Regions from separate parts of the Sporosarcina sp. FSL K6-5500 genome, predicted to be linked through region 3. Evidence: a T-box and tRNA genes for the amino acid it is inferred to sense, from the RefSeq annotation. Region 3 holds a T-box; the other regions hold tRNA genes.

Region 1 (5,762 bases), 1.2 Mb from region 3:
GTACTATACGTACCTCCACATGCCGAGGCGAATGAGGCCGCAATGACATTCGCTTGCAATCCAATATCATCTCCTACACCGCCTCTTGCAGCGATGAATAGCAGATTATTGGTACCGCTAAATTTTTCGATATGAAGTGGAATCGATGCAATTGTACTTCCTCCAGTGACGGCGACTACTTTGCCCTCGTCAATTTTAGAAGAAAATTGTTTCGCTGCCTCCATACCAAGTAAGCTTTTCGAAGCGGTATCGGTATCGCAGTTACCTGCAACAACTTTGACTGATTGAATGCCAAGGAATTCCATTAGTCTCTTTGCAATAGACGTACGTCCCGACCAGTCTTCCATTGAAGACTCAAGAGCAAGTAAGACAGTCAATCCTTCAGTGGTGATTGAAGCTCCGTCTTTTGCAATAGTAATCAGATTTTGACCCCTTAGCGTATCCATCATGGTCCGCGTTTCCCGCTCCGATAAACCAGCCATCTGACCGAGTGGACGCCTTCCAATTGGACCAGCCATTTTTACAAGCTTTAATATCCGATATCTTTGCTGCATTAACTCCATCATTTCTGGTACGAGTTTACTCTGTGCATCCATCAAAACGTCCAATGGCTGCCCTCCTCTTTACCATAGGGACATATAACGACCCTACATACTGAATAGCGTCCCACATAAAGCAAAAAAATATTTCTAACTTCATTATAGCTCTTTTCATTCGACTTTACAAACAATACAGCATTAATTATCAGAATAAATCAATGATATCAGCGTAGCCAATTGACCCGTAAAGTATAACATCGCCATCTTTTTCAATGACAGGAATCAAAAACATATATTTCTCATGACTTTCATCATCAGTTTCTATATCTACTTTCGTCCACGTCAGCGGGAAATCCTCTTGGACAAGTTTCATCATTAATTCAGCTTCATCACAAAGGTGACAACCTGGTTTTGTGTAAAATTTCACATGCACTCTAATGCACCTCACTACCTCTATAATACCCTCATTATAAAAGAATAATGGGCGGCATGCACAGGATATTGCCTGTGCATGTCACCCGTTATTTTTTTACCAGCTTCGGCCTGCTCCGCCACCACCGCCGGAACCACCGCCACCGAAACCACCAAAGCCGCCGCCGGAATTACCGCCACCACTTCTGCCCCCAATAGAACCAGGGAAGAAAATTGGCCCTCCGCTACGCCGTCCGCCCGAACCGCCTCCGCCTCCTCGGCCTCCTCTATTACTGATAACACGGAAGACAATGTAAATAATGATGAAAAGGATGACGGGGAATGGAATACCGAATCCCCCATCACTTGAGTCGGAATCTATAGTTGTGACGGGCACATCCGCGCCATCCCAGCCATATTCAGCTGCGATTTCATTGTAGAATGATTTATATGCTTCCATGATCGCCATGTCAGGCTGTTGCTTATTCAAATAAGGAACAGCTACTTCATCCATTATACTTCCGACTTTTCCGTCCGGAAGGGCACCCTCTAATCCATACCCGACCGATAGTTCGAAATGTCGTTTACCATCGGAATTTTTCTCTGTTGTAACAACTAGCAAAGCTCCGTTATTTTTTTCCTTATTGCCTAATTTAAATTCCCTAAGCTTCTCTACTGCATATTCCTCAACTGGCTTATCGCCTATGCTCGGGAGGATCAATACCGCAAGTTCCGCTGTCGTAGCATTATTTAATTGAATCCCATATTGCTCAAGTTCCGCTTTCTGTTCAGCGGACAACACATTCGCAGTATCTTGAACGACCGGAACAGCAGCATCAGCCGAAAACACTGCTGAGTTTAACGATGTAAAAACAATCAGACATGCCGTCACCAGTATGCGGACAGCTTTTCTAATCATTCCTTGTCATCTCCAAAATCGACATTCGGCGCTTCATTTGCAGCTGCATCGGCTTTAAAGTATTCCTTTTCATCATATCCGAAAATGGATGCAACGATTTTTCCGGGGAATCTTTTCACTTGCCTATTGTAATTGGCGACTACGTCGTTATAATCCTTACGCGCAACGCCCAGACGGTTTTCAGTTCCGGCCAGTTCATCCATCAGCTTAGTGAAATTTTCATTTGCTTTTAAATCAGGATAATTCTCGACGACGACAAGGAGACGACTAAGCGCACCCGATAAGTCAGCGTTTGCATCCGCTTGTTCTACGGGCCCATTTGCTCCGGCAAGTCTTGCACGGGAATCTGCAATGTCACTGATAATCTCTTTTTCATGGCTCGCGAAACCTTTAACCGTGCTTACCAAGTTCGGTATCAGATCGAGCCTCCGTTGTAGTTGATTTTCAACTTGTGCATACGCCTGGTCCACATCTTCTTCTAAATTAACGAATTTGTTATAACTTGGAACCAGTATCATAGCCAAAACTGCAAGTATGATTACGATTACCGCAATTGGTCCTAAAACTTTTTTCATGTTAACACTCCTCACGAGTTAGTTACTTTCATTTACCCTCTCGAACACCGTGTCGAAACTTTTTCTACAGTAGTATATACAGTATGACGATTGAAAAGGTTTCATTTATTCTAAGGCAACGTTTTTTTATAGCCACAAAAAAACGGCTTCCCATAATGGAAAGCCGACTTTTGTAGAACTTATTTAGATTCAGGTTTAGTTTTAGCTCCGTCTTTCATGTCACTGCGTGTAATAATATGGTCAATTAAACCATATTCTTTCGCACGTTCAGCTGTCATAAAGTTGTCGCGGTCCGTATCTCTCGCAATTACTTCAACCGATTGGCCAGTACGTTCAGCAAGAATCAAGTTTAGTTTTTCACGAGTGAAAAGGATATGTTTTGCAGCAATTTCAATTTCTGTTGCTTGCCCTTGTGCTCCACCTAATGGTTGGTGAATCATTACTTCTGCGTTAGGAAGCGCATAACGTTTCCCTTTAGTACCCGCCGCTAGTAGGAACGATCCCATAGATGCAGCCATCCCCATACAAATTGTTTGGATGTCAGGTTTGATGAATTGCATTGTGTCAAAAATCGCCATACCAGCAGTGACGCTTCCCCCGGGACTATTAATGTAGATGGAAATATCTTTATCCGGATCTTCTGCTTCTAAAAATAGGAGTTGAGCAACGATAGAGTTCGCAACGTTGTCATCGATTCCACTTCCAAGCATGATAATACGGTCTTTCAATAGACGTGAATAGATGTCGTAAGCACGCTCACCGCGGCTAGTCTGTTCAATTACTGTAGGTATTAGATTCATTCTATTTCCTCCTTCAAGCTGGATAGTGTTGTCTACCTATTGAAACATAACTTCGTTTCAACTGTAACTTTATCATACATAGTATGGTCAACGAAGGTCAAATATAACGCTTTCAAAATAAGCATTGCATTCATTGAGCTACACCAGTATAATAAATCTAGTCTGCTGCAAAAGTTAGCCGATTTGTAACGCCCTCGTGGTGCAACGGATAGCACGTGAGCCTCCGAAGCTTAAGATGTGAGTTCGATTCTCGCCGAGGGCATATGATTACAACAATTTTACCCGTCATTGTTCATTCAATGGCGGGTATTTTCTATTCCCAATCACCACGTCATACTACCACGAATTCAAAACGCACCGGTTACAGTCATCCGCAGAAAGAATTGACGGGGTGATGAGAATATGAAAAAACGAAACCAAATTGATTCAGCGCTATTAAACGACATTCTAAGGGTTACCAATCAAGCCAAGCCGCAAACAATTCTATCGACCCAATCAGCCATTGACGAATTCCACCGATTCAACATGGCGAAAGGTTTGTCGGAATGGACAATTTCATCTTATGCAAAGGAAACAAAAACGTTCAACCTTTCGTTGTTTGCGTTATAAATGCATGATGTAAAGAAATATCGAGAGCGTGCTGGCAATGCGAAAGATGTCCAATTTTCACCGCATGAAGAACGACTAGCCGAGATAATAATCGTATTCATCCACAGAAAAATTCACATGGAATCGAACTTATATGAATCAGACTTTTCAAAATGGCGACTAAGCAATATATATTCTAGGAGGAAAAAACATTATGATCATCACACTTTTCTTATGGGGATTAGGGTTAACAGCAATAGCAGCAGTTATCGTAACGATTATAAAAGAAATCGATGGCTCTATTGGTAGGGGCAAGGCCAAGAAGACGCTAGAAAATGTATTGGTGGAACATAAGATAGTGGACTATTACTGGGAGCAATTTGAAGATGGTCAGATACTTCTGCACGATAGGACTTATGGTAGCTTTTATGTAATAGGAAGCAACGGTGGCGCTATTGGAATGTGGTATACAAACATACTGAACGTTGAATTAGTCATTGATGATTCAGTTGCATATCAATCTTCATTAACAAGCGCAACAGGTAGAGCAATTGTTGGTGACGTTTTAGCAGGTAGAGTGGGAGCGATTATTGGTGGAGTAACTGGAAAGAAAAATAGCAGGAAAGTTGTTCATAGGGTTGAAATGATACTTTCATTTAATTCATCAGATTATCCATACAGCAAAATAACTCTTCTCGATAGTCAGCAAGGCGAAGAAATTTCAGGCTATGCATACGAGACTGCATACGCAAAGGGATTACAGTGGAGTAGACGGGTATCAGCGTTACTGAAGTGAAGAGATAACTAATCTATAATAGAAGCCCAGAAACAACCACAGGACGGTTTATATCGATCTTTTAGAAGCCTGTTTATATGGAAGTTTATTATTATTATTGATGATTCATTAATAAAAAAAGGACCTTTTACGGTCCTTTTTTTTGGTACTCTGTCACAACGATCGTCGGCAAATTGTTCAACATTATCGAGAATCGACTATAGTTTTTTATTTAATGGAAATAAAACACAGTCTTTAATCGTATCACTATCCGTTAGTACCATTAATAATCGTTCAATTCCAAATCCCCAACCAGAAATGGGTGGCATTCCATATTCCATAGCTGTTAGATAATCTTCATCCATCTCCATAGCCTCCAAATCTCCATTACTTTTAAGAAGAGCTTGAGCCTCCAGTCTTCTTCTTTGTTCAAGTGGGTCAACCAACTCTGAATAGGCATTAATAATTTCCGCACCATTCACCACTAATTGGAACCGGTCTGTAAGAGCAGGGTTTTGATCATTGGCCCTAGCTAGTGGGGACAAGTCAATAGGATGTCGGATTAGAAATGTCGGTTTAACTAGTTGTGGCCGACACATTTTTTTGTAAAGAAGATCAATAAAATTACCTCTCCCTAAAGATTCAATATCAGTATGTTCCAAGTCCATATTAACCCTCAATGTTGCTTGATATAAATCCTCAACATCAGGATAAAGATCTATATCAATCCCTGTGTCTTTTAAGATTAAATCCCTGAAAGAGACAATATCCCATTCAAGTGAAAAATTTATTGTTTGACCCCGGATGGTAATGGTAGTCGTATTAAAGATTTGATCCAGGACAAACAGAACCATATTACGCATTAATTTCATTGTATCCTCATAATTCCAATATGCCGCATACCCTTCAACCATTGTAAATTCTTGAAGATGTTGAGGACTAATCCCCTCGTTCCTAAAACACTTTGCAAATTCAAAAACTTTGGTAAATCCACCTACAATTAACCTTTTTAAATAGGTTTCCGGTGCAATACGTAAATTTAGTTCTGTATCTAAAGAGTTATGATAGGTCCTAAAAGGCTTAGCTAACGCCCCCGAGGAAGTATGCTGTAAAACTGGTGTTTCTACTTCTAAAAATTCCTGGTCCTCAAAGAAC
Region 2 (5,762 bases), 2.1 Mb from region 3:
ACGGTGGAATTGGCGAATGTGGTAACTCACAAAACTGTGTAGTTGCATGTCCAAAAGGAATTCCTTTGACTACTTCGATTGCAGCAATGAACCGTGCAACGAACGTACAAATGTTCAAAAACTTCTTCGGAAGTGACCATATGGTGGACTGATTTCAGTCCCTAGCCTCGCTACGGCATTATGCCTTGGCGGGGCTTTTTTCTATTTTTGTTTAGCACCTTCATTTATTAGGGAGTATTTGATAGAATAGATGAATGGGTATTCATTTTAGAAGAGGAGATGTTTGGTGAGTGAAAGCAGTGTACATAAAAGAGTTGTCGACATGGGAATCGGAATTCAAGTTTTCTGTACCTATATCCGTTCGTTTTTCTGAGACGGACATGTATGGTCATTTGAACAACACGGTCCCATTTATTTATTTTGAGCATGCGAGGATTGAGTTCTTAAAAGAGATTAGGCTTATGAATAATTGGCTTGATCCAAAGGGTGAAAATTTTCCGGTCGTTGCTGATTTGCAATGTGATTTTTTGAAGCAAGTCTTTTTTGATGAAAAGTTGGAAATATTCGTTAAAGCTGCCGCAGTTGGTAACAGTTCTGTTGATATTCACTATATGGCGAAGAACAGTAAAGATGATATCGTCTTCACAGGACGAGGTACGATGGTTCAGATTGGCAGACAGACGGGCAAAGGTGTTGCGTGGTCTGAAGAGGAGAAAATACTTTTTGTTAACTAAATCACCATGTAGCCGGCACAGCTCGCCGCCTCTTCACATATTTTAAAGTGAAAGTGGATAGGAGGGCGCGTCTTGATAGAGGACTCTAAAAACCGTTCTTTGCTTACGGCAAGAGAGCGAGAAATTTTTAATCTGCTCGTTGAAGATCAAACGACAAAAGATATTGCGGGGCGGCTCGGAATCAGCGAAAAGACTGTTCGCAACCATATTTCGAACACAATTCAAAAGCTAGGTGTTTCCGGCAGAGCACAAGCGGTAATCGAATTGTTACGGTTGGGAGAGTTACAATTGCGTTGAAGCAGGTGTTAATGATGAAGGGTGATCATAGCCGAGTGTAGGTGATTGATGCCTTGTAACAGTAGCTGTTTGATCTGCATTATGCAGCTCTCAAACAGCTTTTTTTTAACGTTTTTTACCATCAATTTATTAGGTATTGCCATAAGCGCAAAAAAGGGGGACAATAGGTAGACAGTATTTGTTTTCAGGGAGCTGGTTCAGTTGATGGAAAATAACCCACCAAAAATTCAATATACAGATGAAGTTGCACATATGGAGAAAGAATTACGGTATGTTGCAGCAATCATCAAACAACAAGGCCGTAGAATTCTTAGTAATTATACAATCACTCCACCTCAATTCGTTGCTTTACAGTGGCTATTTGAACATGGAGATATGACGATTGGGGATTTGTCGAACAAGATGTTCCTTGCATTCAGTACTACGACTGATTTGGTCGATCGGATGGAAAAGAACTCGCTTGTGAAGCGTGTCCGCAATGATCAAGATCGCCGTGTTGTCCGAATTCATCTTCTTAGCGAAGGTGAACGGGTAATCGAAGAAGTAATTGATAAACGCCGTCATTATTTGAATTCGGTGTTAGTAGACTTCGATGAACAACAAGTGAAGGACTTCTCAGATTTGCTGAGTAAACTACATCAAGAGATGAAAAAGGATTGAGGGATTTTAGTGGAAGCACCAATTGGAGTAATTGATTCGGGCGTCGGCGGGCTAACCGTGGTTAAAGAGATGCTCAATCGACTACCACATGAACCCATTGTCTATATAGGGGATGATGCTCGTTGTCCATATGGGCCCCGGCCGATTGACGAAGTCCGGGAGTTTACAATGGAGATGGCATCAGCACTTTCCGAAATGGGTATAAAAATGCTTGTCATTGCTTGCAATACGGCTACGGCTGTTGCACTCGATGATATCCGAGCACGATTTTCATTTCCTGTCATCGGCGTTATCGTGCCAGGTGCACGGGCTGCAGTTAATGCGTCCGTGGCGGGAAAAATTGCTGTGCTTGGGACTGCTGGAACGATTAAAAGTGGCGCTTATAATGATGCAATCCATGTTCTTTCACCGAATGCGATGGTTTACTCACTTGCGTGTCCTGAATTTGTTCCAATTGTCGAAAGTGGTCAGTATAAGTCAGATAATGCAGGTATCATTGTTGACCGTACACTCCGTGAACTTGAGGGGAAAGATTTTGATGCGGCGATATTGGGGTGTACACATTATCCATTATTGCAGCAACATATTACAACCTCCCTTCCGAATAATGTAAAAATTATTTCATCCGCGGTAGAAACAGTGTGTGATGTTGAACGTATTCTACTTTCTAAAGGCATTGAGCGCATTGCTGACAGCGTAGTGGCACCTGTTTTTTATACAACAGGGGAGTCAGAAACTTTTCAAGGCATTGTTGAAGACTGGTTGTCGATTGAAAAGCCTAATGTAAGCTATATTGAATTGTAAGAAACCCGGAATGTCCAGATTTGGACATCCGGGTTTTTGCGTATATGAAATGAGTTATGATAAGATGAATGCGCAATCTGAATGATGGAGGGTACACGATATGAGACATGATGGAAGAATGGCCGACATGATTAGGCCGGTAACAATTGAAACAGATTATTTAATTCACCCCGAAGGCTCAGTTCTTATTACGGTCGGAAATACGAAGGTGATTTGTACAGCTTCTATAGAAGAACGGGTTCCACATTTTTTACGTAATAGCGGAAAAGGCTGGATAACAGCGGAATATTCTATGTTGCCACGCGCTACTGGACAAAGAACGCAACGTGAAGCTTCAAAAGGTAAGGTTAGCGGACGTACGATGGAAATACAGCGCTTGATAGGCCGTGCACTGCGCGCTGTCATCGATTTGGAGACGCTTGGTGAACGAACTATCTGGGTGGACTGTGACGTTATCCAGGCAGATGGTGGTACGCGTACAGCGTCGATTACGGGTGCGTTCGTCGCAACAGCAATGGCAATCTCGAAACTACACATCGAAAAAGGATTAGCTAAATTCCCGATAACTGATTTCCTTGCTGCAACGAGTGTAGGGAAGACGGTTGAGGGTGAACTCATTCTGGATCTTGACTACATCGAGGATTCGTCGGCTGCTGTCGATATGAATGTTGTTATGACTGGTGCCGGCGCTTTCGTCGAACTTCAGGGGACAGGCGAAGAATCGACATTTACGCGCGTTGAGATGAACGGTCTTGTGGAGCTTGCAGAAGTAGGAATTAACCAACTAGTTGAAGTGCAAAAAGAAGCACTTGGACTTGTTGCGCAGTTGATCAAACCGAAAGAACAAGGTGAATCATGAAGGAAGTATTGATAGCCACGAATAATGTGGGCAAGGCAAAAGACTTTGAAGCGTTGTTTAAGCCACTGGGAGTAAAAGTTCTTACGTTAAATGATATCGAAGGAGATATCGATGTAGAAGAAACGGGCGACACATTTGAGGCGAATGCGATTCTGAAAGCAGAGACGGTCGCACGCTTGCTTGGCAAAATCGTTATTGCAGATGATAGTGGACTTGAAATCGATGCGCTTGGCGGCGCGCCAGGCGTCTACTCCGCGCGTTATGCGGGTCTCGAGAAGAATGATGATGCAAATATCGACAAAGTACTACAGGAGCTAGAAACGACGCCTGTGGATGGTCGTACCGCTCGATTCCGCTGCGTGCTAGCAGTGGCTGGTCCTGGTTTGGTTACAGAAACGTTTTCGGGTAGCTGTGAAGGTCTGATTCACCATGAACGTCAAGGAAAGAACGGCTTCGGCTATGATCCAGTCTTCTTCGTGCCTGAAAAGAATCGAATGATGGCGGAATTGTCACCTGAAGAGAAAAATGAGATTTCACACAGGGGAGCAGCTTTAGCTCAGTTGAAATTCAAATTACCTCAATATATGACAGTGGCAGGTGATTCAGAATGAAGATTGTTGTTATGAGTGATTCGCATGGAGATAAGGAAACGGTGAAAGCCGTTTCTGCACTTTCTGCGGACGCGACTTTCCATTGCGGTGATAGTGAGCTGTCATTCGATGATTCAGTTTTACAGACAATGCATAGAGTCCGTGGAAACTGTGACAGGGATGCTAGGTTTCCCGCATCTGTTGCGGTCAAGGTAGAGGGGAAGACAGTTTTAGCTGTACATGGTCATGAGCATGATGTGAAACAATCGTTGATGGGGCTTTATTATTATGCAAAAGAATCTGGAGCAGATATCGTTCTATTTGGCCATTCGCATTTGTATGGTGCTGAGATGAAAGACGGAATACTGTTCTTGAATCCAGGCAGCACAATGCAGCCGCGGGGCGGGAAAGATGCGACTTATGCTGTTGTAGAATGGGATGAAACAGTGCGCGTTACATTCAAGAATATGGCATCGGAAATAGTAGATTTTATAGAAATAAAAAAGATTTAAAAAAGCGTTGACTTTATTCCTAATGCAATATATACTAAGTATTGTCCTTAGGGAATGAATGAAAGTTTGAAACGCACGTCTCAGTAGCTCAGCTGGATAGAGCAACGCCCTTCTAAGGCGTCGGTCGGGGGTTCGAATCCCTCCTGGGACATTAAAAAAGCGCAGTTCAAGCCTTGATGTGATAGGGTTTGAGACAGATTAGGGATTCGGTCAGGGCTTCGGTCACTGGTGCAGAATCCTTTTTTTGTACCCTAGTATTTTACGTGTAATAAGACACGAAATTATCTTCCGAAAATAAAGTATATTATATTTGTTGAATAGATTCTCTTTAAAAACAAGAAAAGTAGGTGAACAAAGTGGGAAAATATCAATTGGACACCAAAGGTCAGGCAGCTGTGACAAAGTATCATGAAAAAAACATACCTGCCAAATTTGATAAAAAGCAGCAACTTGAAAAAATACGTGCGGAGTATTTGAAAAAGAAGCAAGAACAAACAGATAAATAAAAGGAAGATATATCTTCAAAATTATCAAAAATAGACCAATGGCAAAAGGCTATTTTAGAATTAGTGACGGTATAACACTTGTTTAAGTATTTAATATATTACAATTTGATTATGTAAAGAGGATTAAAGTAAAATCATTCTTTTACATGAGCAGGTAGAACATTGATATTGGGCAAATGCGAGGTCAGAGAATAGATTTATGAGCGCTCCTACGAAGGCAAATGTATATATATATGTATGTTGCTCAGGTGAGTTTAAAAGAGCGTATAGAACAAGTTCAGGCGGTTGAGAAGCAAGAGAATGCGAGGTAACCAAGTGTTTATCTCGTTTTTTATATGTATTGCCAAAACAGATAATACCATCTGAGAATATCCTGTGAGCGTTCCTATCTTTTGATGTTGACTTGCTTTCATTGTTTTCTCCTTATAAGCGAAAAAAGAGCTTATTGTGGAAATAGAGGGGCATAGTTTCCGATATATAGGAAGGGTAACTTTCTATATATAAGTGACCTCATACACCCATGTGAATTGAAATTGCTAACGAAACGAACTGGGCTTTGCAATAGGCTTGTATAAGGTTATCATTGGTTCAAAGGTAGTTACGGTCTGAAAAAGTAAATTGACCGAATCCCTATTAGAGTTTAAAAACGTCTCAAATTGTTGGTATGACTGTGTTGTCTTAGTAGCTCAGCTGGGTAGAGCAACGGCCTACTAAGATTTCGGGTGGGGGGGTTCGAATCCCTCCTGGGACATATTTCAGTGAAAATTGAATACGATTAGAAATGAAAAAACGACTACAAA
Region 3 (5,762 bases):
GTGAACTCCGGATAAATTTCACTAAGTCCGAGCATGCGAAGCATTTTGTTCGCGCGATATTTCACATAGCCTTCCATTTCGGCAAGTTCGATACCTTCAATATCTGCTAGTACGTAACGGCTCCAGATGACTTCCTGTTCGACCGAATGTTTGAACTGATCGTAAATCCAAGCCGTGAATTCATCTGTATTTTGTTCAGGGTTTTCTGCAAGTGCTGCGCGGAAAATGTCACTAATTGCTTTACCATGTTGCAATTCATCACGATTAATATACGAAATCATTGTCGAAGTACCGACCATTTTCTGATTGCGTGCGAGATTGTAGAAGAATGCGAATCCACTATAGAAAAATAGCCCTTCTAGTAGCGTCGTATAGACCATCGCTTTCAATGCTGATTCGATTGTCGGACGCTCGGCGAAGTCATTGTATACTTCTACAATGCGCTCATTCCGTTTCAATAGCACTTCGTCTGAGCGGCCCATTTCAAATGAAGCCATCTGCTTATTAAGTGTCGTAACGGAAGATAGTACGTACGCATAGCTGTGATTATGTTCACTTTCTTGATCGGCAATTGTGGCCATAATTGATTTAACAGAAGGATCGGTTGTATAATCCGCCATTTTCAAAGCGATTGTCGTCTGTGGTCCGTCAAGTGTCGCGAGTAAGCCAATAATTTTAAGAAATGCGTCTTGTTCCGGCTTTGTCAGCGTCGAGAATTGCTTAACGTCTTGTGTCATATCGACTTCATTGGCCGTCCAGAATAGTGAACGGATTTGTTGACGCAATGTATAGAAATGGGGATGTGCGATGTCATTCCAGTTGAGGATACCACTCGCCTTGCCCCCGAAAATAGCCGTTGATTTGTTTGGATGTGCAGGTTCCAAGACCTTCACTCGTTTAAGTTTTCCCAATTTCTGATGACTCCCTTCGACCATTCAATTACTTTTTCTTGCTGTATGCCACGTGGACTTTGTTCGATTTTAAGCGGCTCATAAGGGGATGCGTAAAACCGCGCTAACTTCACCGCTGCGTGGCAGAATAATGCATCGCCGCCAAATTGGGTATCACCCGTTCCAAAGACGTATACATTATCCGGTTTATACCCTACATCCGCTACAAAGTCTTTTACTTCATCAGGCGTTGAGCCTTGCTCCCATGTGAATGACCCCAAGAGCATCGCATCGAAATCACGAGGGTTCGGAATGACGCCCCCACCGATTCGAAACGTTGTAACAGCTATATTTTCCGCTACTAGCGTTTCTTCAATCATTTCAGCAACTTCCTGCGTGTTTCCGCTCCACGATGCGTAGACGATTAAGAATGACACCATTCACACTCTTCGATATCCGTCGCAGTTGAACGTGTGTAGTATGTCGTTTTCATACCAGACTTCCACGCTTGCAAATGAAGTTCAAGCAGAACCGATGCACGAATTGAATTCGGAACATAGATGTTGAAAGAAATTGCTTGGTCAATATGGCGCTGTCTTGCTGCGTTTTGTTTGATTGACCAACGCTGATCGACAATATAAGCGGAGCGTCGATAGACGTCATATGTGTTGTGATTAAGGTCAGGCGCAACAACTGGAAGCTTATAATCTTTCTTTTCTTCATGATAAAACGGTTTGAAAACCGGATCAATTGATGCAGTTGATCCTGCGATAATAGATGTCGAGCTATTCGGTGCAATTGCCATCAAATAACCATTTCTCATACCATTTGTTGCAACATCGATGCGGAGTTCATGCCATTCCTTCGAGTCATAGTTCTTGTTGTCGAAATAAACGCCAGACTGCCATTCAGACCCTTCATATAATGGGTACGAACCTTTTTCAGTAGCCAGTTGCATCGAAGCTTTAATCGTCAAATAAGCTATTTTCTCATATAATTTATCAGCGTAATCCACTGCTTCGTTTGATTCCCATTGAATGTTTTGCAAGGCAAGCAAATGGTGCCAGCCAAATGTCCCTAGACCGATTCCACGGTAACGCGCGTTAGTTCGCTGCGCTTGGACAACCGGTATTTTATTAAGATCGATGACGTTATCAAGCATGCGCACTTGAATTGTAATGAGTCTTTCCAAAACGCTTGCTGGAACAGCTCGTCCAAGGTTAATGGATGATAAATTACAGACGACGAAATCACCCGGTTTTGAGCGCGTGACCACGATATCGTCTTCGAGCGTAACAGACTCGAATTCAGTCGGGCTCATATTTTGCGTGATTTCTGTGCAAAGATTCGACGAATAAATCATGCCTTCATGTTTGTTGGCATTCGCACGATTCACTTCATCACGGTAAAACATGTACGGCGTTCCTGTTTCCAATTGGCTACGCATAATCCGTTTCATAAGATCGATAGCAGGAACGATTTCCCGGCTAAGTTCAGGATTATTAACACACTCTTCGTATTTCTCACGGAACGAACCTGCACCTTTTGTTTCATCGTAAAAGTCCTCTAGTGAATAACCCATAACCACCCGAACTTCATGCGGATCAAACAAGTGCCAGTCCCCACGTGCATCAACTTGTTCCATATAAATATCAGGAAGGCAGACGCCCGTGAAAATATCGTGTGCGCGCAAGCGGTCGTCTCCGTTGTTTAACTTGAGGTCAAGGAACGTAAAAATGTCTTTGTGCCAAACATCGAGATAAACGGCGATTGCACCTTGTCGCTGACCAAGTTGGTCAACACTTACTGCCGTGTTGTTCAACTGCTTAATCCATGGAAGTACGCCACTTGAAGCGCCTTTAAATCCACGAATGGATGAGCCACGACTGCGGACTTTCCCCATGTAAACACCAATGCCGCCACCGTATTTCGACAAGTTAGCTATATCCGTATTGCTGTCATAGATGCCTTGCAAAGAATCGTCGACCGTATCGATAAAGCAACTTGATAACTGGCCGTGCGGTTTTCCAGCATTCGACAATGTCGGCGTTGCAACCGTCATATAGAGACTGCTCATCGCCCAGTATGATTCCGCTACTTTTTCAAGCCGGTTAGTTGTCTCATCCTGCATCAATGTCATTGCAATAACAAGCCAGCGCTCTTGCGGAAGTTCAACCGATTGTTTGCTAAAGTCAACAGCGACATAACGGTCCATAAGTGTTTTCAAACCGATATATGTAAATAGCTTGTCCCGTTCTGGTTCGATTAGATTACCGAGAATAACAAGATCTTCGCGTGAATACTTTTCCGTTAAGACGGGTGTGTATAATCCCTGCTCGACTAGACGGGCAACGTTTTCAGCAAAATCCGTATAGACCTTTGCACCGCGAAGCTGAGCTTGACGATTGTAAACATCACGTAAGTGAATTCGGGCCGCAACGAAAGTCCAGTACGTCGATACCTCATCGATATTGCTGAGCGTTTCTAGAATCATCGCTTTTGTCCATTCTGATGCGCTTGCTCCAGGATGACGCTCATTCCATTTTTCACTTGCAGTAAATAATGGACGAATCTTCTCCCCACCAAACTCGTTCTGTAAGTCTTCCAATAGCATCTCCGTACTCGTCTTAGTAATATTCATTGTCATTTTCATCGGCTCCTTTATCAAACCTAATTTTTCTATTTCCAATAAAAAACGATAATCCCACCTTTTTCAGGCAGATCCATCGTTTATGAGTTTTATTTACTGAGGGATAATTTGTTAGCTGTAGTTAAGTAGTCAAGAACTTATTTGACACTCTAAATTCCTATTTGTCAACAATACAGCTTTCGTTCAATTTCGCCACTAACACTATATGTAGTGTCTTAATCATTATACATACCCTAACATGTTGTGGTCTAATCGTAAATAGGGAAAAAGTTTACTTGTCCTACCATCAATAACTTATCCACATATCCACAGTCATTTTCTAGTGTCGCTTTGACCGTCATCATCGTCATTCTTGCAAACGATACACAAGTTATAAACATTAATTTAAAATCTAAAAAAATATCCTTTTTTCCCGATGTCGGTTCTATTTTGTCATTCAGCACTAAATGCAGTGTTCTACACATAGTTTAGAAGTTAACTCCAAACAGTTTTCACTTGTGAATTATTGTTACTTTCAATTGACAGCCAATCACCATTTTGATACATTCAACTACAACATCTGTGATGAAGAGAGTAGCAATTATTTCTTTTTCAGCGAACTGGGGATGGTGGAAGCCCGGTGAAGAATACTTGTGAACCGCACTTCGGAGATGCTTTTCCAAGCTTTTTAGGAAAAGCCGGTGTCTCGCCGTTATGAGGAAGTGGCCCTATACGGGTAATTTGAGTGGTACCGCGGAAGTAAGCTTTCGTCTCATTAATTTGAGATGAGGGCTTTTTTTTACGCTTTTTTAGTTCAATCAACCAAAAGGAGTGTTGACAATGAAAATGGATGTCTTGCAAGTGCTGCAACAATTTAGTCCGATTCCATTGGATGAAAACATGCTAGAAAAGCCTGTCCATGCACATTTAGGCGATTTGGCTTTACCATGCTTCCCATTCGCAAAGGAACTTAGAAAATCGCCTGTTGTCATTGCCAATGAAATCGCCCTGGCAATCGAACATCCGTTAATTCGTAAAGCAGAAGCCGTCAACGGATATGTGAATATCTTTCTGAACCGTACTACAATTACCAGTGCCCTACTGCAGAAAATTCTGGATCCATCCGTTTCCTATGGGTCATCTAATGAAGGAAATGGCGGGATTGTCACAATCGATTTATCTTCCCCCAACATTGCCAAACCATTTTCCATGGGGCATTTGCGCTCCACCGTCATCGGAAATTCGATTGCACTACTACTCGAAAAGAATGGTTTTAAGACCGTAAAAATCAATTACATCGGAGATTGGGGCACACAGTTTGGCAAGCTACTGACAGCCTACCGGAAATGGGGCTACGAACAAGAGGTCCAGCAAGCTCCAATCCAGACGTTGTTAAAACTGTACATCCGATTCCATGAAGAAGCAGAGCACAATGATTCGCTTAACGCTGAAGGCAGAGCAGCATTCAAATCCCTGGAAGACGGTGATAAGGAAGCACTGGCTTTATGGAAGTGGTTCAAAACGGAATCCCTCAAGGAATTTCAACGCATTTATGATTTGCTGGGTATTACCTTTGATTCCTATAACGGCGAGGCCTACTATAATGACAAGATGGAACCCATCGTTAAGGAAATAGCAGATAAAGGACTCTTAATAGAATCAAATGGTGCACTCGTGGTTGAACTGGGTGAGGATATGCCACCTTGTTTGATTATGAAATCAGATGGCGCGACGTTATACGCCACACGCGATTTAACCGCTGCAATCGATAGAAAAGAAACGTATGATTTCGTGAAATCTCTCTATGTCGTTGGAAATGAACAAAGTCTCCACTTCACACAATTCAAGAAAGTACTCGGTAAAATGGGCTACGAGTGGGCAGACGATATCCAGCACATTCCTTTCGGTCTCATATTAAAAGCCGGAAAAAAGATGTCCACCCGCAAAGGGAAAATTGTTTTGCTAGAACAAGTTTTGAATGAGGCGATTTCACTTGCACAGTCGACAATTGAAACGAAGAATCCAAACTTAGCGAATAAAGCGCAAGTCGCTGAAGAAGTTGGCGTCGGTGCCATCATTTTCGGTGACCTGAAACAACATCGCAAACACGATATCGAATTTAACTTAGAAACAATGCTCCAGACAGAAGGTGAAACCGGTCCCTACGTCCAATATGCTTTCGCACGGGCCAAATCAGTGTTAAGAAAAGCTGGCGACATACAGCCGTATAGCGTGGATGACGT

Evidence for each region. The T-box of region 3 lies ahead of argS (arginine--tRNA ligase). A T-box ahead of a tRNA ligase gene usually reads a tRNA of that ligase, here a tRNA-Arg.
Region 1: it has a tRNA-Arg gene. The T-box ahead of argS (arginine--tRNA ligase) is inferred to sense a tRNA for this amino acid. The anticodon was not compared.
Region 2: it has a tRNA-Arg gene. The T-box ahead of argS (arginine--tRNA ligase) is inferred to sense a tRNA for this amino acid. The anticodon was not compared.

Annotation. Positions count from the first base shown of each region.
Region 1 covers NZ_JBBOTP010000001.1:2,519,610-2,525,371, reverse strand. Annotated here, with positions in the region: gene MKX62_RS12110 (sugar-binding transcriptional regulator) at 1-608, opposite strand, end outside; gene MKX62_RS12105 (glutaredoxin family protein) at 745-972, opposite strand; gene MKX62_RS12100 (TPM domain-containing protein) at 1,069-1,869, opposite strand; gene MKX62_RS12095 (LemA family protein) at 1,866-2,444, opposite strand; gene clpP (ATP-dependent Clp endopeptidase proteolytic subunit ClpP) at 2,624-3,244, opposite strand; tRNA gene MKX62_RS12085 (tRNA-Arg) at 3,435-3,506, shown strand; gene MKX62_RS12080 (hypothetical protein) at 3,647-3,853, shown strand; gene MKX62_RS12075 (hypothetical protein) at 4,047-4,628, shown strand; gene lysS (lysine--tRNA ligase) at 4,826-5,762, opposite strand, start outside.
Region 2 covers NZ_JBBOTP010000001.1:3,364,891-3,370,652, forward strand. Annotated here, with positions in the region: gene sdhB (succinate dehydrogenase iron-sulfur subunit) at 1-152, shown strand, start outside; gene MKX62_RS16110 (acyl-CoA thioesterase) at 291-734, shown strand; gene MKX62_RS16115 (helix-turn-helix domain-containing protein) at 807-1,031, shown strand; gene MKX62_RS16120 (MarR family winged helix-turn-helix transcriptional regulator) at 1,236-1,691, shown strand; gene racE (glutamate racemase) at 1,701-2,495, shown strand; gene rph (ribonuclease PH) at 2,596-3,354, shown strand; gene MKX62_RS16135 (XTP/dITP diphosphatase) at 3,351-3,965, shown strand; gene MKX62_RS16140 (metallophosphoesterase) at 3,962-4,456, shown strand; tRNA gene MKX62_RS16145 (tRNA-Arg) at 4,534-4,607, shown strand; gene MKX62_RS16150 (hypothetical protein) at 4,813-4,962, shown strand.
Region 3 covers NZ_JBBOTP010000001.1:1,291,747-1,297,508, forward strand. Annotated here, with positions in the region: gene MKX62_RS05815 (ribonucleotide-diphosphate reductase subunit beta) at 1-935, opposite strand, end outside; gene MKX62_RS05820 (flavodoxin) at 890-1,330, opposite strand; gene MKX62_RS05825 (ribonucleoside-diphosphate reductase subunit alpha) at 1,315-3,531, opposite strand; gene MKX62_RS05830 (hypothetical protein) at 3,789-4,004, opposite strand; T-box leader at 4,093-4,297, shown strand; gene argS (arginine--tRNA ligase) at 4,360-5,762, shown strand, end outside.